Regions from separate parts of the Rhodoferax sp. SPJ21 genome, predicted to be linked through region 2. Evidence: predicted binding sites of a transcription regulator. Region 2 holds the regulator's gene; the other holds the start of a gene.

Region 1 (14,701 bases), on a different contig from region 2:
CTCTATAAGCACAAGCCAGCATGGGCGCCATTGACATCTGAGCAGCAGGCTGAAGCCTTCTTTGCACGCACGATGGGCAAAGGAGTGCCTCATGGCTAACGCTCTCCGCTTCAAATGCAGAAACTGTGGCTGCAAAACGGGTCCCGTGGCATTCGAGGACGTGGACGCGGAGTTCAACCCTACCCACCCGTTGTGCCCGTCCTGTAAAAAGGATGCTGAGCTTCGCGGCCAAGAGTGCGAATATTGCGGAGCCCCCGCGCAGAACACCACTGATGCCGGCCCTCTGTGCGAAGACCACTTTGAGACATACGTAACGGGCTACGGTCCCCGGGACTGAGTAGACAGGATGCCGGCGTAATCGCTTGGCGTTTCGTAAGGTGTTCGCCCCTCAATAGGGAGAAACACGTCGCGTAGTGCCCCTGAAAACAGACCTTTTTAAGAATCGCGGCGAGGAACTTTCTCACAATGCCACGGCAAAGCACTGAAGGAGACTTCTTGAACGCGAGCTTCAGGTCCACGTCGATGGGGTGCCATTGAGCAGCGCGGATAGCCGGACCCCTCCTCGAATAGCTCGTTGGGCACAGGCTAGCCGTTCTGGTTTAGGCGTTGCTAAGCAACAAAGGATTACCTCAAGAAGCGCTCAATTCTCAACTTGGGCGCTTTTTTCATCGGTGCTGGGTGGTAATAAGCTGTTGGCCAAAACACTTTGAAATCAACTGCTTATGTCGATTTCGAGCAGCCAAGAAGGAATATTAGGGGGAGGGGGCCGTTGCTTGGGCCAGTCGCCTCTCGAGCGGCAACATGTCGGCTAGCGCCAATTCAGCATGTTCCAGCCAGTCCATGTCCTTCTGCAAAATCGGCTGTTTGCTGGTAGCGAACCGCCCCCTAACGTGGTCAAGATATTGCCGGACCGCCTCGCATCTCTGCCAGAGCGCAGCTTCGTCGAATAACTGCTGCCGGAAGGCCTGCTCTTCCTTGAGGCGCCTGGCGGCCTCATCACGCTTACGGGCAGCCTCCTCGCGCAAGCGCTCCTGTTCCGCCCATTCGAGCTTGCGCTGAATGATTGCCTTGGCGGCGTCCACCAGACTCAGGATGTAACCGCCCAGCTTGCCCTCCATGGACTGCCGTGCTGTGTCGGACCACCGCTTTTGTCCGTCGAACCACTCCTCGATTTCAAAGGTGAGGCGCCCGGTCAGATGGTATTTGTACGTCTTGGTGTAGTCCCATTCGTACTTGCTGTTCTGCACTTTGGTTTCCGACCGGGTGTACGCCTCAATGACCCGCATCCTGACCGTGGTGCCTTCGTACTCAACCACCACGGGGGAGTGGCTGCCTGCGCTAGTCAACCTGGCATTCAGCTGCGGCAATGCCAGTTCGATGGCGTGCAGCATGCGAACAGTCCTAGAAACCGAATCGGGACTGACCGAGCAATTGAATACGCTAGACCCAGCGCAGGCCACCAACCCGCGAGCATCAGGCTTCGCCGCCAACAGTGCTTTATGGGTCTGTGCGGCAATGGGCGAGAGGTCTATTGCCTTGGCAGGAACCTTGAAATCCAACTCGGGAACCTTGGTGACCAAGGCCTGCACATCCGGCATGGATGGAGCATGGAACCGATTGGAACTCACCTCAAAAACCAATTCTTTGGCCTCTAAAGGTGGGAGTGCTGGCTGCGACACCGCCTTCCCATGCTGTACTTTCATCCAATGCCCAACTGGCGGAAGCGGTATGTGATTCTTGCGGCAAACCTTGGCCAGGCCTCCGTCAGAAATGCCGAATTCTTTGGCCAGGGTTCGAACCGGTGTCGCCCAAACACGGCGATAGAGCTCTTCACGTGAGATTTTCATGTCCAAGTGGCCCCTTGCGTGATAACCAGTTGCCTGAATGAACCGGCAGTGTTGCCCAGATTACACACCTACATGGTGCGTTTTGCATTTATGGGTGCCAGTTCCGACCGCTGAGGGTCGCTAATTTCAACGGACCTTCTTGGGAGCAGAACTTTAATGTCACTTCAGTTTTCAACCAGTTTTTGCTGGAGCAAGGTTTTAATGTCACTCCGAAAGTTGTGAAAGTAAAAAACCCTTATGAATCAACGATATCCCGGAGCAGAACTTTAATGTAAGCCACCACCGCTCGATGGCCCCCTGGTCACCCACCACCAGGGCCGCAATCACGCCGGCCAAATGGCGGTCCTCCACATGCGAATAAATGGAATCACGCACCGCCTGTCGCGCTCGCTCCACCGGGTGCCACCAAGTGCTCTCCAGCAGTTGGGGCGCTACATCGTTGGGGCCGGCGCGCACATAGCCGGTGGCCTGAACGCCCTGCTCCCACAGCCACAGCTCGAAGTCGAATCCGTGGGGGTTGCGTCCGCCGTGTGGCGCCTTCAAGCGCAGCGTCATCTGCCAGCGCTGGGCGGCACGCAGGTCGGGCAGCTGGCGTTGCAGCTCCCATTGTGCGGCGCTGCCGCCCGCGCCAAAAGCCAGCACACCGTCATACCAGGACAGGTCGATGCGTGGCGGCACGGCAACCTGCGTATTGCCCATGCGGGCGGACTCCACTTCCAGCCGAAAACGCAGGCCGGACTCGGTACGCTGTGGCATCTGCGCCACTACCCCGACCACCGTGATGTCACGCCCCTCCAGCGCGGGGTCCAGCGCGGTTTGCACATAGGCCGTGCAGCGCAGGCCGCACAGCCCGAAGGCCAGCAACAAGGCCCCCAGAAAAGCCAGGGCCCATCGGGTCATCCCATGTATCCAAGACGCTACAAAAGCTATACTTTTAATAGCTACACACGCAATAAAAAAAAGCGCTAGAAGCACAATCGACCCATAACCCTGCCAGGACCACAGTTGCGCCTGCGCTAGCTGCAGCGCCGTGCCCGCTACCCAACCCGCCAGGCCAGGAGCCACCAGCGCCACGCGTTTAATTTCAGACGGCCAAGGGTTTTGCATAAGGTTATGTCTCACTGCCACATCATCTACACATTCCCGTGGCTCAGGACTTGCTAGTATGCGAGCAGGCCAAGACGTTGTCTGGCCAGAACTTTCCAGCTACCAAGAGACACATACATGTCGATCCACGCCGCACTGAACCACGTTACGCACTATAAGTACGACCGCCCGGTCAACCTCGGCCCCCAAGTCATCCGTCTGCGCCCTGCCCCCCATTGCCGCAGCAATGTCATCTCTTACTCGCTGAAAATTGAACCCGCCAACCATTTCGTGAACTGGCAGCAAGACCCGTTCGCCAACTACCAGGCCCGCCTGGTGTTCCCCGAAAAGACCACCGAATTCAAGGTCACAGTGGACCTGGTGGTCGAAATGGCGGTGTACAACCCCTTCGACTACTTCCTGGAGCCCGAGGCCCAGCACTTCCCCTTCAAGTACAAAGATGGCCTGAAGGAAGAACTTTCCCCCTATTTGATGACAGAGCCTGCCACGCCGCTGGTGCAGGCCTATCTCGACAAGCTGGACCTGAAGAAGCAGCCCACCAATGACTTCCTGGTTGCCATCAACCAGCAGATCCAGCACGACATCAAATACCTGATCCGCATGGAACCCGGCGTGCAAACACCGGAGGAAACGCTTGAAAAAGCCAGCGGCTCCTGCCGCGACTCCGGCTGGCTGCTGGTGCAGCTGCTACGCCACTGCGGCCTGGCGGCGCGCTTCGTATCCGGCTACCTGATACAGCTGACCCCCGATGTGAAAGCCCTGGACGGCCCCAGCGGCACGACAGTGGACTTCACCGACCTGCACGCCTGGTGCGAAGTCTTCCTGCCCGGTGCCGGCTGGGTCGGCCTGGACGCCACCTCGGGTCTGTTTGCGGGTGAAGGCCACATCCCCCTGGCCTGCACGCCCCAGCCTTCCAGCGCCGCGCCGATTGAAGGCGGCGTGGACAAGGCCGAGGTCGAGTTCGCCCACCACATGCAGGTCACGCGTCTGTACGAATCGCCACGCGTCACCAAGCCCTACACAGACGAGCAATGGGCCGAAGTGCTGGCCCTGGGTGAAAAGGTCGACCAAGACCTGGTCGCCGGCGATGTGCGCCTGACCATGGGCGGCGAGCCCACCTTTGTCGCCGTGAATGACCGCGACGCCGCCGAATGGAATACCGATGCACTCGGCCCCACGAAGCGCGGGTTCGCCACCGAGCTGGTGCAAAAGCTGCGCGACGAATACGGCCAGGGCGGCTTTCTGCACTTTGGCCAAGGCAAGTGGTACCCCGGCGAGCAACTGCCACGCTGGGCGCTGAACATCTTCTGGCGTGCCGACGGCCAGCCCGTGTGGCGCAACCCCGCCCTGTTTGCCGATGAACGCCAGCCGTCCAGCTACACCAGCGAAGACGCACAGCGCTTCACCCAACGGCTGGCGGAAAACCTGGGCATCACCCCCAAGTTCATCCTGCCCGCCTTTGAAGACGTGTGGTACTACCTGTGGCGCGAACGCCGCCTGCCGGTCAACGTAGACCCGTTCAACTCCAAGCTCAGCGACGAGATGGAGCGCGCCCGCCTGCGCCGGGTGTTCGAGCAAAAACTGGACTCGGTGATCGGCTATGTACTGCCGGTCCGCCCTGCCGACGGCCCCCGCCTGGCCGGCCCGGTGTGGACCACCGGCCCCTGGTTCCTGCGCGACGAGCGCATGTACCTGATGCCCGGCGATTCGCCCATGGGCTTCCGCCTGCCACTGGACTCCTTGCCATGGGTCAGCGAGGCTGAATTCCCGTACATGATTGAGCAGGACCCGTCGATTCCACGCCCGGGCCTGCCCGAATCCAGCAGCATTTACGCCCGCTACGCCAACCGTGCTGCGGCGCGTGCAGCCGGCTTCACCAGCAGCGCCACCGCTGTCGGCGGCCCTCTGCGTCCGACCCAGGTGCCTACGCTGACCGAGCGCGCCAGCATGCCCTACCAGGCCGGCGGTACGCCGCAGCCCGAAGCCGCCCGGCAACGCCAGGACGGCTCGGCCAGCGCACTGGGCGCCGTGCCCCCGTTGGCAAATGCGTCCCGCCCAGGGCAAACCGAGCCCGCCGACTTCAACCGCATGCCGGCACGCAATGAGTCCGCCTCCTGGGTCGGCCGCACTGCGCTGTGCGTGGAAGTACGCGACCCGCGCCGCGCCAGCGGCCCCAAGGCCGAAGCCGTGGGCACCAAGTCCGGCGTGATCTACGTCTTCATGCCGCCGCTGGAGCTGCTGGAGGACTACATCGAACTGCTGTCCGCCGTGGAAAACACGGCCGAGCAACTCGGCGTCAAGCTGGTCCTTGAAGGCTATCCACCACCGCGTGACCCGCGCCTGAAGCTGCTGGCCGTGACCCCCGACCCCGGCGTGATCGAGGTCAACGTACACCCCGTCACATCCTGGGGCGAGCTGGTATACAACACCGAGTTTTTGTACAACGCCGCGTTCGAATCCCGCCTGAGCGCCGAAAAGTTCATGACTGATGGCCGCCACGTAGGCACCGGCGGTGGCAACCACTTCGTCATGGGTGGCGCCACACCAGCAGAAAGCCCGTTCCTGCGCCGGCCCGAGCTGCTCACCAGCCTGCTGGTTTACTGGCACAACCATCCCAGCTTGAGCTATCTGTTCAGCGGCATGTTTGTCGGCCCGACCAGCCAGTCGCCACGCGTGGACGAGGCCCGCAACGACCAGCTCTACGAGCTGGAAATCGCGGTCGAACAGGTCGCCAAGAACCGTGAAAAATACGGCCAGGACATGCCACCATGGATCGTGGACCGCACGCTGCGCAACATCCTGATCGACGCCACCGGCAACACCCACCGCAGCGAGTTCTCCATTGACAAGATGTACTCGCCAGACAGCGCCACTGGCCGACTGGGCCTGCTGGAGTTCCGCGCGTTCGAGATGCCGCCACATGCCCGCATGAGCATTGCCCAGCAGCTGCTGCTGCGCGCTCTGGTGGCCCGCTTCTGGAACGAACCGTACAAGGCGCCCGCTACGCGCTGGGGTACCGAGCTGCATGACCGCTTCATGCTGCCGGCCTTCATCGAGATGGATTTCAACGATGTGATCGACGAAATGGTGGCCGCAGGCTATGCCTTCGACCGCAGCTGGTTTGCACCACATCTAGAATTCCGTTTCCCGCTGGTGGGCGACATCCAGACCCATGGCATGACGCTGACCCTGCGCAACGCGCTGGAGCCCTGGCATGTGCTGGGCGAAGAAAGCACGTCCAGCGGCACCGCACGGTATGTGGACTCGTCGCTGGAGCGCATGGAAGTACGCGTGACCGGCTTCAACCAAAGCCGCTACGTGGTTACCTGCAACGGCCATGCCGTGCCGCTGCAGCCCACGGGCACCGTGGGCGAATATGTGTCCGGCGTGCGCTACCGCGCCTGGAACCCGCCATCGGCCCTGCACCCCACCATCGGCATCCATGCGCCACTGACCTTCGACATTGTGGATACCTGGATGAAGCACTCGGTAGGTGGCTGCCAGTACTTCGTGACCCACCCAGGCGGTGTGAACTACGAGAGCTTCCCGGTCAATGCGAACACCGCAGAAAGCCGCCGTTTGTCGCGCTTCACGCGTATGGGCCATACCCCTGGCGAGATGCGTGTGCCCCCGGCCACCATCAACGTGCCCGGCAGCCGCGAGTTCCCGTTCACTCTGGATCTGCGTCGCTAATCCACCCGCCGCCCCTGGTGGGTGGCATATGTTTATGCACGGGGGGCATCTGCCTACGGCATTTGCCCCGTCATCTGGTGTGACAATTGGGTGAATTGTGGAAAATCAGAACACCCCCCTATTTCAAATGCCCATGTCGCAGGACCCCCGAGCCCTGGCGTCTGTGCTTGCGCGCAGCGCAGCACTAGGGCATTTTGATGAGTTGCGCGGCCAGGCCAGGGCATCCGACGCCACGCCGCACAAGTCCGCCGCCGATCGCGCGCCCCTAGTACCGGAGTGGAACCATTTTTTTGAACACCTGGGCTCCAGCGGCTTTGCCGACCTGAACCGGCGCACCGAACAGTTACAGCGCCAGATCCACGACAACGGTGTTACCTACAACGTCTACGCCGACCCGGAGAATCCACAGCGCCCCTGGTCGCTGGACCTTTTCCCGCTGATCGTCACCCCCGAAAGCTGGCAACAAATCGAAACCGGCGTACTGCAACGGGTGCGCGTGCTGGACCGCGTGCTAGCCGACATCTATGGCCCCCAACAACTGCTGGCGCAGGGCTTGTTACCGCCCGATCTGGTGCAAGGCCACCCTGGCTATCTGCGCTCCATGCATGGCGTGCAGCCCCTGGGAAGTACCCACCTGCACGTGGCCGCCTTTGATCTGGCACGTGGCCCCGACGGCAACTGGTGGGTGGTATCGCAACGCACGCAGGCCCCTTCGGGCTTAGGCTATCTGCTGGAAAACCGGCTGTCCATCTCGCGCCTGTTTCCGCAGGCATTCGAGTCCATGCACATCCAGCGCCTGGCCGCAACCTACCAGGCCCTGGTGGATGGCCTCAAGCGCATGAGCCCGGCAGGCAAGGATGCCCACATCGCCCTACTCACCCCCGGCCCGTACAACGAGACCTATTTCGAGCACGCCTACCTGGCACGCTACCTGGGTCTGACCCTGGTAGAAGGCAGCGACCTCACGGTGCGCGACCAGCGCCTCTACCTCAAGACCTTGAAAGGACTGGAGCCGGTACATGGGCTGCTGAAACGCCTGGACGACCAGTTCCTGGACCCGCTGGAGCTGCGTCCCGACTCCCGCCTGGGCGTACCCGGGCTGCTGCAGGTCATACGCGCTGGCAATGTGCTGATGGCCAACCCACCCGGCTCGGCCTTTCTTGAATCCCCCGCTTTGCTGGGTTTTCTGCCGGCCCTGTCGCGCCACTTGCTGGGCGAAGACTTGCAGTTGCCAGCCCTACCGACTTGGTGGTGCGGCGAGCGTGCCGCCATGGAAGCCGCCCTGCCCGAACTCGGCAACTGTGTGATCAAACCCACCTACCAGGGCGCCGCCAGCCGCCGCTCGTTTGACGCTGTGCTGGGCAGGTCCCTGTCGCGCCGCGAGCTAGACGAATGGGCTGGCCGCATCCTGCGCCAGGGCGACGAATACACGGTGCAAGCCTATATGCCCCTGTCGCAAATGCCGACCTGGAGCACCCAGCCCGGCCAACCGGCACGCATTGCACCGCGCTCCACCATGTTGCGCGTATTTGCCGTATCGGATGGTCCGCAGTCCTGGCGCGTACTGCCTGGCGGCCTGGCACGCATGGTGAATGCCGGCGACAGCGTGGCATCCATGCAGCGTGGCGGCAGCAGTGCCGACGTCTGGGTCAAGGCAAAAGGCGAAGTGGACCGCACCACGCTGCTGCACACCAGCCTGTCGCCTGAGGTCGTGACACGGCGCAGCCACCGCGTCACCAGCCGCGCAGCCGAAAACCTGTTCTGGCTGGGCCGCTATGCCGAGCGCACCGAAAACACCTTGCGCCTGGCGCGCGTCACCCTGGAAGGCCTAGGGGGAGAAGACCAGACGGCCACGCCCTTCCTGTCCTGGTTGCATGAAATGTCGGTACAGCACGGACTGGTACTGGCCGCTGTGCCCTCCCCGCTGCAGGCGCGGCGGGTGTTTGAACGCTCACTGATCGCCGCACTGGCGGACCCGAATGCTGCGCACAGCGTGGGCTACAACCTGCGGGCCATCAAGAACACGGCGGCCACGCTGCGCGAACGGCTGTCGCAGGAGCACTGGAACGTCATCCTGCGCGCCGAAGAGAAGTTCTTCAGCCGCTGCGCCCGCAATGGCCGTGGCAGCGACTTCTCGCCCATTGAAGCCTTGCAGGTGCTCGAAGCCACCAGCACCCACCTGGCCGCGATGACCGGCGCCCAGACCGACCGCATGACCCGTGATGATGGCTGGCGCCTGCTCAGCATTGGCCGCCATATCGAGCGCCTGGGCTTTTTGTCCAGCGCTTTGGCGCGCGGTTTCAAAACCGGCTCCGTGGCCAATACCGGCGGCTTTGAAGCCATGGTGTCGCTGTTTGACAGCAGCATCACCTTCCATTCGCAGTACCAGCAAAGCCGCGAAGTCGTGGCCCTGCTGGACCTGCTGGTGCTGGACCGCGATAACCCCCGCTCGCTGGCCTGGGTCGCACAGACAATGCGTGGTCGCCTGGCCAAGCTGGCTGGCAGCGCGCCAAATGAACTCAGCCCCATGGCCCAGAAGGTCGTGGCACCGGCCGACTGGGATCTGGCCAAGTTGTGCAGTGTGGACGCCCAGGGGCACTACAGCCACCTGATACGGCTGCTGACGCAGTGTGCACAATGTGCTTATGACACCTCGGACGACATCAGCGCTACCTACTTCACCCATTCGCGGGACGCCAAGCGAAGCCTGGGAGCCTGATGTGCAGCCACGCCAACATGCCCGCCAGGCCGTGCACGGCGCAATCCATTGAAAGGCCACCGAGATGCGCTTGGAAATCACCCACGAAACCAGCTACACCTACCATCCGGCAGTTGAGACCGCCCAACACGTGGCGCATTTGCGCCCGCCCAGCAGCGCCCACCAGCAGCTGCTGAGCCATACGCTGGAAATCAGCCCTACGCCCAGCCAGCTAACCCAGTCCTTGGATGTGTACGGCAATCTGTGCTCGTTCTTTTCACTGCAGGCAGCCCACGAACGACTATGCGTGATCGCTCGCAGCGTGGTCAACACCCGCGAACCCGCCTGGGCCCAGAGCGGCATGCCCTGGGAACAGGTGCGCGAGCGCTTCCGCTACCAAGCCGGCGGACGCTTCAATCCGGCCTCCGAATTCGTATTTGCATCCCCCTATGTGCCGCGCCATGACGATTTTGCTGCCTATGCACGGCCCAGTTTCGCGCAAGGCGTGCCCCTGCTGGTGGCTGCCCAGGACCTGATGGAGCGCATCTATACCGACTTCACCTATTCGTCTGAAAGCACTGAAGTCAACACACCCGCAGTCGAGGCGCTGGCGCTACGCAAAGGTGTGTGCCAGGACTTTGCCCACATCATGGTGGCCTGCTTCCGTGCCATGGGCTTACCGGCACGCTATGTCAGCGGCTACCTGCTGACGCACCCGGCGCCCGGCCAACCCCGGCTGATTGGCAGTGACGCCTCCCACGCATGGGCATCCGTCTATGTGCCAGACATTGTGGGCGACCAGGGCTGGTGTGACTTCGACCCCACCAATAACCGCATGCCGGGTGAAGACTATGTGACCTTGGCCACAGGGCGTGACTATTCGGATGTGTCGCCGATGCGCGGCGTTATCCATGGCGGCGCCAGCCACACCTTGCGCGTCGCCGTCACCGTCATGCCGCTGGAGGCCGCGCCCATATCCTATGCCCACCTGACCCAACGCCAGAGCCAGACCGGGCCAGGCCAAGCAGACGGCGGCGTATCGCAAAGCCAATCCCAAAGCAGCAACTGGTTGCCCGCACCGACGCAATGGCAGTCCTGAAGTAGCCTTACGCTCACTCACTATCAAATAGATAGCTAACTGCGCAGATAAAACCTGCGCTAGAACCATTTTTAACCATAAGGAAGCACCATGGACGTTTACGCCAAACTCAAAGAACTCAACATCACCCTGCCCCCCGTTTCTACGCCGGCAGCAGCCTATGTGCCCTTTGTACAAACCGGTAATCTGGTGTTCCTGAGCGGCCATCTGGCCAAGCAGGACGGCAAGGTCTGGGTTGGCCAACTTGGCAAAAGCATCAGCACCGCCGACGGCCAGGCGGCAGCTCGTGCTGCAGCGGTTGACCTGCTGGGCACGCTGCACGCCGCGGTGGGCGATCTGAACAGGATCACCCGTATCGTCAAGGTCATGTCCCTGGTGAACTCCACCGCTGACTTCACTGAGCAGCATCTGGTGACCAACGGCGCCAGCGAATTGCTGGGCGCAGTGTTCGGCCCGGTGAAAGGCGCGCATGCGCGCAGCGCTTTTGGCGTGGCGCAAATCCCCATGGGCGCTTGCGTAGAGATCGAACTGGTCGCAGAAGTCGCCTGAGCCAGCCCTGGCCAAAAAGGTTCTTAGAAGGTCTCCCAGTCGCCTTCGCCACCCGCAGAGGTACTGGGCTGGCTTACGCCAGCGGTCTTGGGTGCCGCCAGCGTGCGCGCTGGGGATTTGACTACCTTCTTAGCCACAGCAGCCCCTATCGCAGGCTTTTTGGCAGGCAATTTAGCTGCGGGCTGTGCACTGTGACTGGCTCCACCGGGCGCCTTGGCGGGCGCCACAGACGGGTACGGCGTAGGCTGCACATGGATGGACGAAGGCACCTTGAACACCGACACGGCAGATGCCAGCTGTGCCGCTTGCTCCCGCATGCTGCTGGCCGCCGCCGCACTTTCCTCCACCAGGGCGGAGTTCTGCTGGGTCATCTGGTCCAGGGTCACCACGGCCCGGTTGATCTCACCAATGCCCGAGCTTTGCTCATTCGCAGCTGAGGTGATCTCACCCACAATATCGGTCACCCGCTTGACCGACTGCACGATGTCCGTCATGGTGGTGCCGGCCTCTGCCACCAAGCGCGCACCGGACTCCACCTTTTCCACCGAGCTGTCGATCAGCCCCTTGATCTCCTTGGCCGCCTGGGCGCTGCGCTGCGCGAGGCTACGCACCTCACTGGCCACCACCGCGAAGCCACGGCCCTGCTCACCCGCACGGGCGGCCTCCACGGCCGCATTCAGAGCCAGAATGTTGGTCTGGAAGGCGATGCCATCAATGACACCAATGATGTCCGCAATCTTCTTGCTACTTGCGTTGATGTCTTCCATGGTCACCACCACTTGCTTGACCACCTCGCCGCCCTTTTGAGCCACATGCGATGCATTGGCAGCCAGCGTAGTCGCCTGTTGGGCATTGTCGGCACTGTTGCGTACGGTGTTGGTCAGGTGGTCCATGGACGCCGCAGTCTGCTGCAGATTGCTGGCCGTTTGCTCCGTACGCGCTGCCAGGTCGTTGTTGCCGCTGGCAATCTCGGCGCTGGCAATCGCAATGCTGTCGGTGCTTTGGCGGACCTGGTGCACCATGCGGCCCAATGCCCCACTCATGCTACCCAGCGAGCGGAGCAAATCACCGAACTCATCTTTCCGAACAGACTGCAGCTGCATGCTCAGATCACCCTCGGCGATTTGTGCGGCCACCGTGTTGGCCTGCTGCAGCGGCTGCTGGATGCTACGGATCAACCAATAAGCGCCAGCCAGCACACCGAACACCAACACCGCTAATCCCAAACTGATCACATTGAACAGCAGGGCCCGCTCGGCTTTCGCGTCCGCCTCGGACTTGAGCAAAGACTGCTCCTGCATTTCCACAAATTTGCGCTGTTCGCCCAGATAGGCCGTAACCGTGGATTTCACCTCCCCTTGGAGCAAAGCCACAGCCTCTTCGGCCTTGCCATCCTTCTTGAGTTGCTGGGCCCGCGCCCGGCTGTCCAACACCTGCTTGCGGCTGCTGGCAATTTTCTCCAGTTGCGCTTTGTCGGCTTCGCTCGAAGCCTCTTCCACGATGCTCTTCTGAATTTCAGTAATCTGGGTGCTGGTGGCCGCCGTCGGGTCCTTGAAGGCACTTCCCACCGCAGGATCACTGCTCAGCAGCGACGCCTCGGCACGCACCGCATTCATGGCCGTCAGCCCCGACCACTTGGTGGACTTCATCACGCGCTGCATCATGGCGGCTTGCGCCGCTGCACTTTGCGTCTCCAACCTGTCGAGTCTGTAGCTGACCAGACCCACCAAAACGAGCAAAGTCGCGACGATGACGCCAACTGCTAGCCAAAGCTTGGAGGCTACTTTGAGATTGCTGAAGTTCATGATTTGTCCCCGGTTGAATGTGCCGTCGGTGTGCACCGCAAATTGTGACAGACATCCACCGGAAACATAGGACTGGCGTGGCTCGCGCCCTAGGGTTTACTCCAGTCGCAACACCGCATGGGGCTTGAATCCCAGGTCCGCCACCTTGCCCTTGCGCCCACGCACCGCACGGGCATTGTTCAGGCTGCGGATTTCCAGGGTTTCCGACCGCGGTTTGGCGCCACGGCCTATGCCGTCGATACGGATGCTGCGTGTATACGCCACCGCACCGGCCAGGCTGTCCTTGTCTTCCAGATCGATCATCATCAGACCACGCCCGCCCTTGGGCTGGTTCTTCAGCTCCGTAATCTCGAAGGTCAGGATGCGCCCGCCCGCCGAAGCACAGGCCACATGGGTTGCCGGTAGCACCGGCTGCCCACCGCCGCCACCGCTGGCATGCGAGGGTGCGCACACCGTTTCGCCCTCACCCACAGTGATGAAGGCCTTGCCGCCCTTTTGGCGCGACAGCATATCGTCCACCGTGGCCAGGAAACCGTAGCCACCTGAGCTGGACAGCAGCAGGCAGGCCGCCCCCGGGCCGGCAAAATAATGCGCCACCTGGGTGCCCGGCTCCAGCTCGATCAGCGTGGTCACGGGCTGACCATCACCGCGTGCGCCGGGCAGCGAGGCAACCGGCACGGTATAGACGCGGCCGACCTTGTCCTTGGCGGTACCGAACACCAGCAGGGTATCGACACTGCGGCACTCGAACGTGCCGTACAGCGCATCGCCCGACTTGAAGCTGTACTCGGCCGTCGTCCCGGCGGCCCGGTCCTTTGCCCAACCCTTTTGAGCCCGTACCCAGCCTTTTTGCGAGACCACTACGGTGACCGGCTCATCGACCACCTTGACCTCGACCACGGCGCGCTTTTCGGCTTGGATCAGCGTGCGGCGCGCATCGGCGAACAGCTTGGCATCGGCTTCGATCTCCTTGACCATCAGGCGACGCAGCACGGTGGGGTTGGCCAGCAGCTCCTCCAGCTTGGCCTGCTCTACGCGCAGGCTTTTGAGCTCCTGCTCGATCTTGATGGCTTCCAGGCGGGCCAATTGGCGCAGGCGGATTTCAAGGATGTCTTCGGCCTGGATGTCGCTGAGATTGAAACGCGCGATCAAGGCCGCCTTGGGCTCGTCGGCCGTGCGGATGATGGCAATTACCTCGTCAATGTTGAGCAGCACCATGTGCCGGCCTTCGAGGATATGGATGCGGGACAGCACCTTGTCCAAGCGGAAGCGCGAGCGGCGCTGCAGCGTGGTCTGGCGGAAGGTAATCCATTCTTCCAGCATCTGGCGCAGCGACTTCTGCATGGGCCGGCCGTCCAAGCCAATCATGGTCAGATTGACCGGTGCAGAGGTTTCCAGGCTGGTGTGCGCCAGCAGCGCGGTGATCAGCTCCTGCTGCTCGATGCGGCTGGTTTTGGGCTCGAACACCAGGCGCACGGCCGCGTCCTTGTTCGACTCGTCGCGCACCACGTCCAGCACCGACAGCACCGAGGCTTTCAGCTGGGTCTGCTCCAGGCTCAGGGCTTTTTTGCCAGCCTTGATACGCGGGTTGGTGAGTTCTTCAATTTCTTCCAGTACGCGCTGGGTACTGACACCGGGCGGTAGCTCGTTCACCACCAGCTGCCACTGGCCACGCGCCAGTTCTTCGATCTTCCAGCGCGCACGCACCTTGAGGGAGCCACGTCCGGTACGGTAGGCGTCGGCAATGTCGGCGCTGCTGCTGATGATCTGGCCGCCGCCGGGATAGTCTGGGCCTGGGACCAGGGTGAACAGCTCCTCTTCGCTGAGCTGCGGCGTCTTGATAAGCGCCACACAGGCATCGGCGATTTCGCGCAGGTTATGGCTGGGAATTTCTGTCGCCAAA
Region 2 (14,701 bases):
AGCGCCTTACCGAGGCGTGCAACTACATGGTTGGCTCGCTGCCCGGCGTGGTGGTGGCCCTGGCCCTGGTCACCGTGACTGTGCGCGTAGCCCTGCCGATTTACCAAACCGTTTTCACTGTGCTGCTGGCTTATGCGCTGATGTTTTTGCCGCGCGCCTTGGTCAGTCTGCGTGCGGGCATTGCCCAGGCGCCGGTAGAGCTGGAATATGCGGCGCGCAGCCTGGGCCGCTCGCCCGCACAGGCGCTGTGGTCCGTGACCTTGCGCCTGGCCGCGCCGGGGGCTGCGGCCGGTATGGCCATGGTGTCCCTGGGCATCACCAACGAGTTGACGGCCACCTTGCTGCTGGCGCCCAGCGGCACGCAAACCCTGGCGACGGCCTTCTGGGCTTTCAGCAGCGAAATCGACTACGCCGCAGCCGCACCGTATGCGCTGACCATGGTGCTGCTGTCCATGCCTATGACCTGGCTTTTGTATGTGCAATCGAAACGGACCGCCGGAAGATGAGTTTTCTTGAATTGAATGCGGTGCGTAAAAGCTATGGCCCGGTGGTGGCGCTGGACGGCGTGGACCTGCATGTGCCCGCCGGCAGCCGCACCGCCATCGTTGGGCCTTCTGGCTCCGGAAAAACCACGCTGCTGCGCCTGATCGCCGGCTTTGAGGCGCCCGATGTGGGCCGCATCAGCCTGGGGCGCCAGCAACTGGCCCAGGGTCTGCAATCCGTGCCGGCCCACCAGCGCGGCATCGGCTTTGTGCCGCAGGAAGGGGCTTTGTTTCCACACCTCAGCGTGGCTGACAACATTGGCTTCGGCCTGGCCCGCAACGCGCCCGACCGCAGCCAGCGCATCACCGAGCTGATGCAGATGGTGGCCCTGGACCCGGCCATGCTGTCGCGCCGCCCGCACGAACTGTCGGGCGGGCAGCAGCAGCGCGTGGCCCTGGCCCGCGCCCTGGCCTTGCGGCCGCGCCTGATGCTGCTGGACGAGCCGTTTTCGGCGCTGGACACAGGTTTGCGTGCCAGCACCCGCAAAGCCGTGGCCCAGCTGCTGGGTGCCGCCGGTATCACCACCATTCTGGTCACGCACGACCAGGCCGAGGCCTTGTCCTTCGCCGACCAGGTCGCTGTGATGCGTGGCGGCAAGCTGGTCCAGGTCGGCGCGCCGAACGCGCTGTACCTGCGCCCGGTAGATGCTGCCACCGCCCAGTTTTTGGGTGAAACCATTCTGCTGCCGGCCCAACTGGCGCAGGGTTGGGCGACCTGTGCGCTGGGCGTGATCGCTGTTAACGACAGTGAACGCAGCGGTCCGGCGCAAATCATGCTGCGCCCGGAGCAGCTGCAGCTGACCCCCGTTCCGACGGAACAGCTGGACCCAGACGCTGAAGCCTGCTGCGGCGTGGTGGAAGACATCGACTTCGGCGGTGCCTTGTGCGGCCTGACCGTACGCCTGCTGGACGAGGCCCAGGCGGGCACCGAGCCGCTGCTGGTGCGCAGCCCGGCCATCCACATCCCGCCGCTGGGTTCTACCGTGCAAATTACCGTCATGGGCCAGGCCCACGTATTTGCCAACTTTGTCACGGTATAAAAAACTTGTAAAAACTTTGTCAACCGGTCGTTGGGGCAGCTCGTTGTAGGTGCACAAGGAGTTTCCCATGACCACGATAGCCCAACGCAACGAATACAACTGGCCCTCTGACGATCGCGATCGTCGCCGGATGCCCGCACGCTAAAGTGCAGGCGGCCCACCCCCCGGTGCCACGCCGGGCGAGCAGTGGGTTTGTAAACAAGATCGGCAGCGCAAGCTGCCGTTTTCTATTGTGGGGGAAATGCCCTCCAGCGCAGGTTCTACTTGCGCTGGTAGCTGCATATTCCATAGCAAATACAGCTTGGATCGGCTCGCTGCAAGTCAAAAAAATGGCACCCTAGGGTGCCATTTTTGTGCATGAAATCAGGCGCTGGCGCAGGTATTACCTGCGCGGGCAGCTACTGATTCAATAGCAAGCCATCAGGCCGTGCCTGCCTTCACCTTCAGGCGCCAGGCATGCAGCAGCGGCTCGGTGTAGCCGCTGGGTTGCTCCAGGCCCTTGAACACCAGGTCGCAGGCTGCTTTGTACGCGGCGCTGGTGGCAAAGTGGCCAGCCATGTTTTTGTAAAGCTTGTCGCCCGCGTTCTGCTTGTCCACCACGGCGGCCATCCGCTCGAAGGTTTCGGTGATCTGCTCTTTGGTCACCACACCATGGTGCAGCCAGTTGGCCATGTGCTGGCTGCTGATGCGCAGCGTGGCGCGGTCTTCCATCAGGCCCACGTTGTGGATGTCGGGCACCTTGGAGCAGCCCACGCCCTGGTCCACCCAGCGCACCACATAGCCCAAGATGCCCTGGGCGTTGTTGTCCAGCTCTTGTTGCTTCTCGGCGGCGCTCCAGTGGGGTGTGGGGGTGACCGGGATTTGGAGCAGGTTGTCCAGAATGCCGTCGCGGGCCTTCTCGTAGTTGGTCTTTTCCAGTTCCTTCTGCACGTCGCGCACCAGCAACTGGTGGTAGTGCAGGGCGTGCAGGGTGGCGCCGGTGGGGCTGGGCACCCAGGCGGTGTTGGCGCCGGCCTTGGGGTGGGCAATTTTTTGCTCCATCATGGCCTTCATCAGGTCGGGCATGGCCCACATGCCCTTGCCGATCTGTGCCTTGCCGCGCAGGCCGCTGCTCAGGCCGGCCAGCACATTGTTCTTTTCATAGGCCTGGATCCAGGCGCTGGTCTTCATGTCGCCCTTGCGCACCATGGGGCCGGCCAGCATGGCGGTGTGCATCTCATCACCCGTGCGGTCCAGAAAGCCGGTGTTGATGAAGGCCACGCGGCTTTCGGCGGCGGCGATACAGGCTTTCAGGTTGACGCTGGTGCGGCGCTCTTCGTCCATGATGCCCAGCTTGACCGTGCTGTCGGCCAGGCCCAGCATCTTTTCCACGCGGCTGAAGAGCTCGGCGGCAAACGCCACCTCGGCGGGGCCGTGCATCTTGGGCTTGACGATGTAGACCGAGCCCTTGCGCGAGTTGCGGATGGCGTCCTTCTTGGTCTTCTTCAGGTCGTGCAGGGCGATGGTCGTGGTGATGACCGCGTCCATGATGCCCTCGGGAATCTCTTGCGTGCTGCCGTCGGCGGCGGTGTAGGTGATGGCCGGGTTGGTCATCAGGTGGCCCACATTGCGCACGAACATCAGGCTGCGGCCATGCAGCTTCACGTCCTTCTTGCCCTCGGGCGAGGTGTAGATGCGGTCGGCGTTCAGGCCGCGGGTCAGCGTCTTGCCACCCTTGTCAAAGCTTTCGGTCAGCGTGCCTTGCAAGATGCCCAGCCAGTTGCCGTAGGCCTGCACCTTGTCTTCGGCGTCCACCACGGCCACCGAGTCTTCCAGGTCCAGGATGGTGGACAGCGCGGCTTCCAGCACCAGATCGCTCACGCCAGCTGCGTCGCTCTTGCCGATGGGCGTGGCGCGGTTGATGATGATGTCCAGATGCAGGCCGTTGTGCTCCAGCAGCACGGAAGAGGGCGCCTTGGCCTCACCCTGGAAGCCCACGAACTGCGACTTGTGCTCCAGCTTGGAGCTGCTGCCGTCCTTCAGCGTGACGACCAGCTCGCCGCCCTTGACGCGGTAGCCGGTGGAGCCCACGTGCGTGCCCTTCTTCAGCGGCGCGCAGCGGTCCAGCACATTGCGTGCGTACTCGATGACCTTCTTGCCGCGCTTGGGGTTGTAGCCTTTCGGCCCCACTTTCTCGCAGCCTTTTTCTTCGCTGATCACGTCCGTGCCGTACAGCGCGTCGTAGAGCGAGCCCCAGCGCGCGTTCGCGGCGTTCAGCGCGTAGCGCGCGTTCAGCACCGGTACCACCAACTGCGGGCCCGCCTGGATGGCCAGCTCGGCGTCCACATTCTTGGTGCTGATCTTCACCTTCTTAGGGCTGGGCACCAGGTAGCTGATCTCTTCCAGAAAGGCCTTGTAGGCAGGCATGTCGGCGATGGGGCCGGGGTGGGCCTTGTGCCAGCTGTCCAGCGCCGTTTGCAGGCGGTCGCGCTCGGCCAGCAGGGCGATGTTCTTGGGCGCCAGGTCCGCCACGATCGCACTGAACCCGGCCCAGAAGCTGGCGCTGTCCACACCGGTACCGGGTAGCACTTTGTCTTCAATGAACTGGTCCAGAACGGTGGCTACCTGGAGCTGGTGGCGGGTGGTGCGTGCTGTCATAGTGGTGCGCCTTTGCGAGGGTGGGTCGGAGAATAATGGCTTAAGCAAACGATGGGCCTATCGTATTCGATACTTAATCGGCCATTAATTCAGTTAAATTGCATTTATATGTGACAAAAATAGATGCAATGGAGCCTTGCTTCCTTATTGTCACCAATCCGGGGAAAAACCTGCATGTCCGCTGTCCACAATGAAGAAAACCCAACGCCCGCACTGCCCTACGCTGGCCTGCGCGTCGTCGAATTCACCCACATGGTCATGGGCCCCACCTGCGGCCTGGTGCTGGGGGACTTGGGGGCCGAGGTGATCAAGGTCGAGTCGATCGGCCATGGCCGCGAGGGCGATGCCACGCGCCAGCTGCTGGGCGCGGGGGCCGGCTTTTTCGCGCTGTTCAACCGCAACAAGAAAAGCCTGGCGCTGGATCTGCAGACGCCCGAGGGCAAGGAGGCGGTGCTGCGTCTGATCGCGACGGCCGACATCGTGAGCGAGAACTTCAAGCCCGGCACCATGCAAAAGCTGGGGCTGGACTACGCCAGCCTGAAGACGCTGAACTCGCGCCTGATCTATATCAGCCACAAAGGCTTTCTGCCCGGCCCCTACGAGCACCGCACGGCGCTGGACGAGGTGGTGCAGATGATGGGCGGCCTGGCCTATATGACAGGCCGCTCCGGCGACCCGCTGCGCGCCGGCACCAGCGTGAACGACATCATGGGTGGCATGTTTGGCGCCATCGGGGCCATGGCGGCGCTGGCGCAACGTGAGAAAACCGGCCTGGGCCAGGAGGTGCAAAGCGCGCTGTTTGAGAACAACGTCTTCCTGGTGGCCCAGCACATGATGCAGTACGCCGTGACCGGCAAGCCCGCCGCGCCCATGCCCGAGCGCCTGTCGCCCTGGGCCATCTACGACGTGTTCAAGGTCAAGGACGGCGAGCAGATTTTTCTGGCCGTGGTCAGTAATTCCGCCTGGGCCGTATTCTGCGAGGTCTTCGGCTTTGCCGACCTGTTTGCTGACGAGCGCCTGAAGTCCAGCAACGACCGGGTGCGTGCCCGCGAATGGATGATGCCCATCCTGCGCGAGCGCATGGCGCCGTTCAGCGCGGCGCACATCGCCGAGGTATTTGAAAAGCACGCGCTGCCCTACGCGCCTATCACCCGCCCGCAGGACCTGCTGGACGACCCGCATTTGCTGGCCACCGGCGGCCTGGCGCCCATGGAGTTGCCCGATGGCCGCGCCAGCCAGACCGTGCTGCTGCCGTTGACGCTGGACGGCCAGCGCCCCGGCGTGCGCCTGAACCCGCCCAAGCTGGGCGAGCACAGCGCCGAGCTGCTGCGCGGGCTGGGCTATGGCGAGGCCGAGATAGCCGCCTTGATGCTATTAAATACATAGCTGATTGCGCAGGTATTACCTGCGCTGGAGCCTTTTTTCCTGATTGGATACATGTCTCGGATCGCGACCACGCGCATTCAAAACCCCGTTCGCCCTGAGCCTGTCGAAGGGCTTGCTGATAGAGCCCTTCGACAGGCTCAGGGCGAACGGGTGTGGTGATACGTCTGATGTATGTTGCTAATCAGGCTTGTTTTATTAGATTTGTGAACCGATGGATCGCCTCAAAACCCTGGAAACCTTTGTCGCCGTCGTGGCGCGCGGCAGCCTGACGGCGGCGGCCCAGGCAGAAGGTGTGGCCCCGGCCATCATCGGCCGCCGGCTGGACGCGCTGGAAGAGCGCCTGGGCGTCAAGCTGCTGCTGCGCACCACCCGGCGCATCAGCCTCACGCACGAAGGCTCGGCTTTTTTGGAGGACTGCCAGCGCGTGCTGGCCGACCTGGCGAATGCCGAGGCCAGTGTGTCAGCCGGCGGTGTCAAGGCCAGCGGGCATTTACGCATCACCGCGCCGGCCGGCTTTGGCCGCCGCCATGTAGCGCCGCTGGTGCCCTGGTTCCGCGAGCGGCACCCGGAGGTGACGGTGTCGCTGAACCTGAGCGACCGCGTGGTGGACCTGGGCGGTGAAGGCTTTGACTGCGCGGTGCGGGTGGGCGACCTGCCCGACTCCAACCTCGTCAGCATGCGCCTGGCCGACAACCGCCGCCTGTGCGTGGCCACGCCTGCTTTTTTGCAGCGCTTTGGGACGCCGCAGCACCCCAGTGAGTTGTCGCGTTTTGCCTGCCTGGCCTTGTCCAGCGAGTCTTCACAGACGCGCGGTTGGGCCTTTCAGCTGCCAGTGGCGGGTGGCGACAAAGATGCGGTTGAGCTGTTCTATACCAAGCCCAGCGGCCCGCTGGCCTGCAGCGACGGCCAGGTTTTGCACGACTGGTGTCTGGCCGGCTACGGCATTGCCTGGCGCAGCACCTGGGAGGTGGAGGCCGAGATTGCCAGCGGCCAACTGGTGTCGGTGCTGGACGCATTTGCCGCGCCGCCGAATGGCATCTACGCGGTGTTCACGCAGCGCAAGCACCTGCCGCTGCGGGTGCGGCTGTGGATAGACTTTTTGAAGCTCCACTACAGCCAACCGGGCTTCTGGACGGCTGCGGACCGCAGCGGACGGGCCTGAAAACACAAAAACCCGGCGAACCGGGTTTTGCATGGGGAGGGCGGGGGGTTTAGCCTTTTAAGCAGTCGCTCATGAACTTCTTGCGCTCGTCGCCCTTGAGCGCCTTGGTTTTGGCGTCGGCGTTGCAGGTCACCATCTTGTTTTGCTGGGCGGTCTTGCCATCGGCTGCTGCTGGCGCGTCGGCGCTCAGGCAGGCTTTCACGGCAGCCTTGTATTCATCGCCTTTTTTTCCTTTGGCTTCTTTGCTGCAGGCCGACATCTTGGCTTGCTGGGGAGTTGGCTCCTTGTCGGCCGCATGGACCAGGCCCATAGACAGAGTCAGACCCAGGGCGGCTAGGAGAGGTAATAGTTGTTTCATGCAAGCTCCAGAAGAGATGTTTGTGGGGGTAAATCCAGTGCGCGAGGTCCGAAGACGACTGGATTGCAACCCATAACGCCGCAATGCGCAAGCCGGAGGACCGGGGTAGCAATGACCCCCCGGTAAAATCCGGCCATGCTCTCAGTCAAACACGAATTGCTCGCGGCGCTGGCCGTCGGGCTGGAAAAAATTGCCCCCGGCGCTGGCGCTAAAGCCGCGTTCGAGTCCCCTAAAGTGGCCGCGCACGGCGATTTCGCCTGCACCGCCGCCATGCAACTGGCCAAGCCGCTCAAGCTGAACCCGCGCCAGCTGGGTGAAAACCTGCGCGTGGCTCTGCTGGAGCAGCCAGCTTTCGAAAAATGGGTCGAGGCCATCGACATCGCCGGCCCGGGCTTCATCAACATCAAACTCAAGCCCGCCGCCAAGCAGGAAGTGGTGCGCGAGGTGTTGGCCGCCGGACTCAGCTTCGGCGTGCAGCCCAGCAACAACCAGCATATCCTGGTGGAATTCGTCTCTGCCAACCCCACCGGCCCGCTGCATGTGGGCCACGGCCGCCAGGCAGCGCTGGGCGACGCCATCTGTAACCTGTACGCCACCCAGGGCTGGGACGTGTACCGCGAGTTCTATTACAACGATGCTGGCGTGCAGATCGGCACCCTGGCCACCAGCACGCAGATGCGCGCCAAGGGCTTCAAGCCCGGCGACGCCGAATGGCCCGAAGCCGCCTACAACGGCGACTACATCGGCGACATCGCGCAGGACTTCCTGACCGGCAAGACCGTCAAGGCCGACGACCGCGAAGTCACGGCCTCGGGCAATGTGGACGACCTGGATTCCATACGCGAATTCGCCGTGGCTTATCTGCGCCGCGAGCAGGATCTGGACTTGCAAGCATTTAAGGTGAAGTTCGACAACTTCTACCTGGAGTCCAGCCTGTACACCAGCGGCCGTGTGGACGCCACCGTCAAGCGCTTGCAGGAAGCCGGCAAGACCTACGAGCAAGACGGCGCGCTGTGGCTGCAGTCCACCGACTACGGCGACGACAAGAACCGCGTGATGCGCAAGACCGACGGCAGCTACACCTACTTTGTGCCCGACGTGGCCTACCACATCGCCAAGTGGGAGCGCGGCTTCACCAAGGTGGTGAACATCCAGGGCACCGACCACCACGGCACCATCGCCCGCGTGCGCGCCGGCCTGCAGGCGGCCAATGTGGGCATCCCTCAGGGCTACCCAGACTACGTGCTGCACACCATGGTGCGCGTGGTGCGCGGCGGCGAAGAGGTGAAGATATCCAAGCGTGCCGGCAGCTACGTGACCCTGCGCGACGTGATCGACTGGACCAGCAAGGACGCGGTGCGCTTCTTCCTGCTGAGCCGCAAGCCGGACACCGAATACACCTTCGACATCGATCTGGCGCTGGCCAAGAACAACGACAACCCGGTGTACTACGTGCAGTACGCCCACGCCCGCATTTGCAAGATGCTGCGCGACTGGGGTGGCGATGTGGCGAAACTGCAGGGCGTGGACTTGTCCAGCCTGCTGGTTCCCCAGGCACAGACTTTGATGCTGCAACTGGCCAAGTACCCCGAGATGCTGACCGCAGCAACCGATGGCTTTGCCCCGCACGACGTGACTTTCTACCTGCGCGAGCTGGCCGCCAACCTACACAGCTACTACGACGCCGAACGCGTGCTGGTGGACGACGAGCCGCTCAAGCTGGCGCGCCTGGCCTTGGTCGCCGCGTGTGCGCAGGTATTGCACAATGGCTTGGCAGTTCTGGGCGTGGATGCTCCAGAAAAAATGTAATTGACAGCAAGCATGACAAAACACAAGCAAAGCGGCGGCACCATCCTGGGCTTCATCATCGGGGTGGTGGTCGGCCTGGGCTCGGCGCTGGCGGTGGCGGTCTATGTCACCAAGGTGCCGGTGCCGTTCATGAGCGGCAAAACCCAGGCCAATGGCGCAGACCACGACGCGGTCGAAAGCCAGAAAAACAAGGACTGGGACCCGAACACCCCCTTGCACGGCAAAAACACGGTGCGCCCTGCTGCGCCCGTGGCATCCGGTGCGGTGGATGCGGCGGCCCCGATGGTGGTGCCACCACCAGCCCCGGCGGCGACTCCGGCTGTGGTGCCCGCACCCCCGGCGGCAGTTGCCGCCAAGCCAGAAGCGAAGCCAGAAGCCAAGCCATCGGCGGCCGCTTCCGCGGATCCGTTGGGTGATCTGGCCAAGGTTAAAGCCAAGGCAGCTGCGTCGGCGACTGTGGCCACGGCGCCTGCGCTGGCACCCACGGCTGAGCCGTTTGAGTATTTCGTGCAGGCCGGTGCCTACCGCACGCCCGAAGATGCCGAGGCCCAGCGCGCCAAGCTGGCGATGATGGGCATGGAGGCCAAGGTCACCGAACGCGAGCAGTCCGGCCGCACCGTCTACCGGGTGCGTATGGGCCCTTATGCCAAGCGCGATGATGCCGACCATGCCAAGGACCGGCTGGAAAGTGCCGGTAACGAAACCACCCTGGTGCGAGTGCAGCGCTGACCAGCCCTATTGAAGCTGGTGCCGCGCGCTGAACTTTTGCGCCCGGCGCCGGTCCGACCCCCCACAAGGAGTGATTTGCAATGAAACGTCGTGAGTTTTCGCTGGCTTCAGCGGGTGTGCTGGCTGGTTCCACGCTGGCTGTGGGCCACACCGGTAGCGCCTTGGCGCAGGGCAAGCCGCCCGTGGCAGGCACGGATTATCTGGTGCTGGACAAGCCGGCGCCTACCGAAGCCCCGGCCGGCAAGATTGAGGTGATCGAGTTCTTCTGGTACGCCTGCCCGCATTGCAATGCGTTTGAGCCCGCACTGGTGGAGTGGCTCAAGCGCCTGCCCAAGGATATTTCCTTCAAACGCGTGCCTGTGAACTTTCAAGACAGCTTCATTCCGCCGCAAAAGCTCTACTACACGCTGGAGGCCCTGGGCCAACTGGATGCCCTGCATGGCAAGGTGTTCAACGCCATCCATGTGGAGCACCAGCGTCTGGACAAAGATGATCTGGTGATCGCCTGGGCCGTGAAGCAGGGCCTGGACAAGACCAAGTTCACCGAGACCTACCAGTCCTTCGGTGTCAGCACCAAGGTGCGCAAGGCGTCCCAGTTGCAGCAGGCCTACCAGGTGGCGGGCGTGCCCGCGCTGGGCGTGGCCGGCAAGTTCTACACCGACGGCAGCCAGGCGCAGAACATGCCGCGCGCACTGACCATCGTGGAATATCTGGTGGCCGAGCAGCGCAAGAAAGCCTGATTCCGTCAAGGCCAGAGAGATGAAAAAGCCCGCGTCAGCGGGCTTTTTTCTGGCTACGTCCAACTCAGGGTGGCTGGCCGTTACAATGGATTGCAAGATTCGTGCCTCTATGAAAATCAACACCCTACTCTCATTGCTCTTGGTTTGTTTCGTCGGCCTAGGCGGAGCAGCCCACGCGGAAAAAGCCGACAAACTTAAGCCTATGAATATCGAGGCGGACGCGGCGCGCTATGACGATCTGAAGCAGACCAACGTTTTTACCGGCAAGGTGGTGATGACCAAGGGCACCATCATCATCCGTGGCGCCCGCGTCGATGTGCGCCAGGACGCCGAGGGCAACCAGTTCGGCGTGGTGACGGCCGAGCCGGGCAAGCTGGCGTATTTCAAGCAGAAGCGCGACGGCCTGGACGAATACATAGAAGGCGAGGGCGAAACCATCGAGTACAGCAGCAAGCTGGACAACGTGCGTTTCATCAAGCGGGCCATTTTGCGCCGCCTGGTTGGCAGCAAGGTGAACGACGAAATCACCGGTGAACTGATCGTCTACGACAACACCACCGACGTATTCACCGTGGACAGTGGCACAGCCGGCAGCAATCCCGGTGGCCAGAATGGCCGCGTACGCGCCATGTTGACCCCCAAGGCCGCAGCGTCGGCCCCTAGCGGCACGGCGCCTGCCGGTGCTGCACCGGTGCTGCGCTCCACTACCACGCTGGAGGGCATGAAGAAGTGACGGCGGTGGTGGAGTCGGGAGAAAGCCGCCTGGAGGCGCGCCATCTGCAAAAAGCCTACGGCAAGCGCAAGGTCGTGAAAGACGTGACCCTGGCCGTCAAAAAAGGCGAGGTGGTGGGCCTGCTAGGCCCCAACGGTGCGGGCAAAACTACTTCCTTCTACATGATCGTGGGCCTGGTGCGGGCCGATGGCGGCCATATTTCCATCGACGGCCAGTCGGTGGAGCACATGCCCATCCACCGGCGTTCGCGCCTGGGCCTGAGCTATCTGCCCCAGGAAGCCTCGATTTTCCGCAAGCTCACGGTGGAAGAGAACGTGCGCGCCGTGCTGGAACTGCAGCACGACGAGGCCGGCAAATCCCTCACCCACGCCGAGATCGAAAAGCGCCTGACGGCCCTGCTGCAGGATCTGCGGGTGGAGCATTTGCGTGAGTCGTCGGCCATGGCCTTGTCCGGTGGCGAGCGCCGCCGTGTGGAAATCGCCCGTGCCCTGGCCACCCAGCCCCGTTTCATTCTGCTGGACGAGCCCTTTGCCGGTATCGACCCGATTGCCGTGATCGAGATCCAGCGCATCATCGGCTTCCTGAAGTCGCGCGGCATTGGCGTGCTGATCACCGACCACAACGTGCGTGAAACGCTGGGCATTTGCGACCACGCCTACATCATCAGCGACGGCCATGTGCTGGCCGAGGGCACGCCGTCCGAGATTGTGGACAACGCCGATGTGCGTCGCGTCTACCTCGGCGAACATTTCAAGATGTGATGTCCCGATGAAGCAAGGCTTATCCCTACGCGTTTCACAGCATCTGGCGCTGACGCCCCAGTTGCAGCAGTCCATCCGCCTGCTGCAACTGTCCACCCTGGAACTGAGCCAGGAAGTGGACCAGATGCTGGACGACAACCCGTTTCTGGAACGCAATATGGACGAGGCTCCACGCGAGGAGTTCGGCCTGGCCCAGTCCGATACGCCGGTCAGCACAGGGGAGCGTGAGGCTGAGGTTGCTACAAGTTCTATAGCTGAATACGCAAGTGAATCCAGCGCGGAAGCCCCAAATGATGCTGAATCCCCTTTGACCGGCGGTGACGACACCAGCTGGGATGGCGACGGCACTTCCGAGATCAAACCCGACGACAGCGAATGGGGTGGCGATGCCCCGGCGCGCCAGAACAACCTGGGCGATGACGGCGAGATGGACGCCACCGAGCTGGCCCGCAACCAGGAGTCGCTGACCAGCTATTTGCACCGCCAGGCCCTGGCCCTGCGGCTGGGCGAGGTGGACCAGGCTGCGCTGCGCTTTTTGATCGAGTCGCTGAACGACGACGGCTACCTGGAAGACGATTTCGAAACCCTGGCGCGTGGCCTGGCCGGCGACGACGCCGAGAGCGTGGAAGAGCTGGTACACCGCTTCACCGTGGCGCTGAGCTTGCTGCAAAGCCTGGAGCCGGCGGGCGTGGGCGCACGGCATCTGGGCGAATGCCTGTTGCTGCAGCTGCAGAGTTTGCAGTCCGTGCTGGGCGAGGACCCTGCACGCAAGGTGGCTATGCGCATCTGCCGCCAGTCCATGGATCTGCTGGCCCGGCGCGACGTGAAGCGCCTGGCCCAGCTGTGCCGCGCCACCGAGACCGACATCAAGGCCGCCATGGCGCTGATCGCTAGGCTGGAGCCCAAGCCGGGGCGGCGCTTTGTCGATGTGGAGCGCAACATCGTGGTGCCCGACGTGATTGTGGTCAAGGTCGGGCGTGGTGGCCAGGCCCGCTTCCGCGTGCAGCTGAATGCCGAGGTCATGCCGCGCTTGCGCGTGCACGACATCTACGCCAATGCGCTGCGCCAGCACAAGGGCGGCGGCAAGGACTCGTCGAACAATGCCGCGCTGCAGCAACGCTTGCAGGAGGCGCGCTGGTTCATCAAGAACATCCAGCAGCGCTTTGACACCATCTTGCGGGTCAGCAACGCTATCGTCGAGCGGCAGAAGAACTTCTTCAGCCACGGTGCGTTGGCCATGCGCCCCCTGGTGCTGCGCGAGATCGCCGACGAGCTGGGTCTGCACGAGTCCACCATCAGCCGCGTCACCACCGCCAAATACATGGCCACGCCCTACGGTACCTTCGAGCTGAAGTATTTCTTCGGTTCGTCCCTGGGGACCGAGACCGGCGGCAATGCGTCCAGCACTGCGGTGCGCGCGCTGATCAAACAGTTTGTTTCGTCTGAAGACCCCAAGAAGCCGCTCAGCGACAGCCAGCTGTCCGACATGCTGAAAGAGCAGGGCATTGAATGCGCGCGCCGCACCGTGGCCAAGTACCGCGAAGCGCTCAGAATTGCTCCGACGAATCTGCGCAAGGCTTTGTAATGGACGGCACCGGACAAGCCCGGTGACGCTATGAAACGATTGATATGAACCAACTTCAACTATTTTTACCCTGCGCCGCCGGCGTGGAAGAGCTGCTGGCCGAAGAGGTGCATGGCATTACCGGCCTGCAGGGCGAAGACCTGCGCGTGATGCGGGGCGGCACGCTGGTGCGTTCCTCCTGGCGCGACGCGATGCGCCTGAATCTGCACAGCCGCCTGGCGCAGCGTGTGCTGATCGAGCTGTCCAACACCGAATACCGCAGCGAAAAAGACCTGTACGAAGCCGCCAGCAATGTGGCCTGGGAGATCTGGTTCACGCCCAAGCAAAGCTTCAAGATCGAGGTCACGGCCCAGCACAGCCCGCTGAATTCGCTGAACTTCGCCGCGCTCAAGGTGAAGGACGCGGTGGCCGACCGCTTCCGCTTCAAGACCGGCGTGCGCCCTGACGTGAACGTGCAGTGGCCCGATGTGCGCATCTACCTGCACCTGACCACCGAGCGCGCCACCATCTACATCGACACCTCGGGCGACGCGCTGTTCAAGCGCGGCTGGCGTGAAGACAAGGGCGACGCGCCGCTGAAAGAGACGCTGGCTGCGGCCATGATCGCCGCCAGCGGCTGGGACGGCACCACGCCCCTGTACGACCCCTGCTGCGGCAGCGGCACCATCGCGATCGAGGCCGCGCAGATCGCCTGCAATATTGCGCCCGGCAGCCTGCGCCGCTTTGGCTTTGAGAAGCTGCTGCCGTTCCAGCCCCATGTGTGGTCCATCATCCAGGACCAGGCCCACGAGGCTGAGCACGAGCCCCAGACGCAGATCTTCGGCAGCGATGTGGCCTTCCGCATGGTCGATTTCGCGACCCGCAATGCCGAGCGCGCGGGTGTCAGCGGTGTGGTCGAGTTCCGTGGCGGCGATGCCTTGCAGCGCATGCCGCCAGCCGAGTCCGGCGTGATGCTGCTGAACCCGCCCTACGGCGAGCGGATTGAAGTCGCCGGTGTCGCTGGCCGGCGCGAAGCCGCGCAGACCGAAGACGGCAGCGCCGACTTCTTCCCCCAGCTGGCCACCCACTGGAAGCGCAACTACGCCGGCTGGACCGCCTGGATGCTGACGCCCGACCTCAAGCTGCCGGGCAAGATGCGCCTCAAAGAGTCGCGCCGCGTACCGATGTGGAACGGCCCCATCGAATGCCGCCTGTTCCGCTTCGACATGGTTGCTGGCTC

The links. Region 2 encodes sigma-54, which starts transcription at its own class of promoters, with help from an activator protein. Its sites were predicted from a motif close to TGGCANGNAANCTGCTTT; they were not measured.
Region 1: the regulator sigma-54 is predicted to act here: its motif matches at 2,994-3,011, upstream of AC4BBN_RS00270 (transglutaminase family protein).

Annotation. Positions count from the first base shown of each region.
Region 1 covers NZ_JBYZMO010000001.1:72,787-87,487, forward strand. Annotated here, with positions in the region: gene AC4BBN_RS00255 (hypothetical protein) at 1-99, shown strand, start outside; gene AC4BBN_RS00260 (hypothetical protein) at 753-1,853, opposite strand; gene AC4BBN_RS00265 (ComEC/Rec2 family competence protein) at 2,052-2,954, opposite strand; gene AC4BBN_RS00270 (transglutaminase family protein) at 3,072-6,647, shown strand; gene AC4BBN_RS00275 (circularly permuted type 2 ATP-grasp protein) at 6,781-9,366, shown strand; gene AC4BBN_RS00280 (transglutaminase family protein) at 9,431-10,444, shown strand; gene AC4BBN_RS00285 (RidA family protein) at 10,535-10,993, shown strand; gene AC4BBN_RS00290 (methyl-accepting chemotaxis protein) at 11,017-12,798, opposite strand; gene parC (DNA topoisomerase IV subunit A) at 12,895-14,701, opposite strand, start outside.
Region 2 covers NZ_JBYZMO010000002.1:3,329-18,029, reverse strand. Annotated here, with positions in the region: gene AC4BBN_RS07835 (ABC transporter permease) at 1-506, shown strand, start outside; gene AC4BBN_RS07830 (ABC transporter ATP-binding protein) at 503-1,582, shown strand; gene AC4BBN_RS07825 (malate synthase G) at 2,003-4,219, opposite strand; gene AC4BBN_RS07820 (CaiB/BaiF CoA transferase family protein) at 4,394-5,605, shown strand; gene AC4BBN_RS07815 (LysR family transcriptional regulator) at 5,817-6,767, shown strand; gene AC4BBN_RS07810 (PsiF family protein) at 6,817-7,125, opposite strand; gene argS (arginine--tRNA ligase) at 7,261-8,934, shown strand; gene AC4BBN_RS07800 (SPOR domain-containing protein) at 8,947-9,663, shown strand; gene AC4BBN_RS07795 (thiol:disulfide interchange protein DsbA/DsbL) at 9,744-10,403, shown strand; gene lptA (lipopolysaccharide transport periplasmic protein LptA) at 10,513-11,136, shown strand; gene lptB (LPS export ABC transporter ATP-binding protein) at 11,145-11,897, shown strand; gene AC4BBN_RS07780 (RNA polymerase factor sigma-54) at 11,905-13,482, shown strand; gene AC4BBN_RS07775 (THUMP domain-containing class I SAM-dependent RNA methyltransferase) at 13,527-14,701, shown strand, end outside.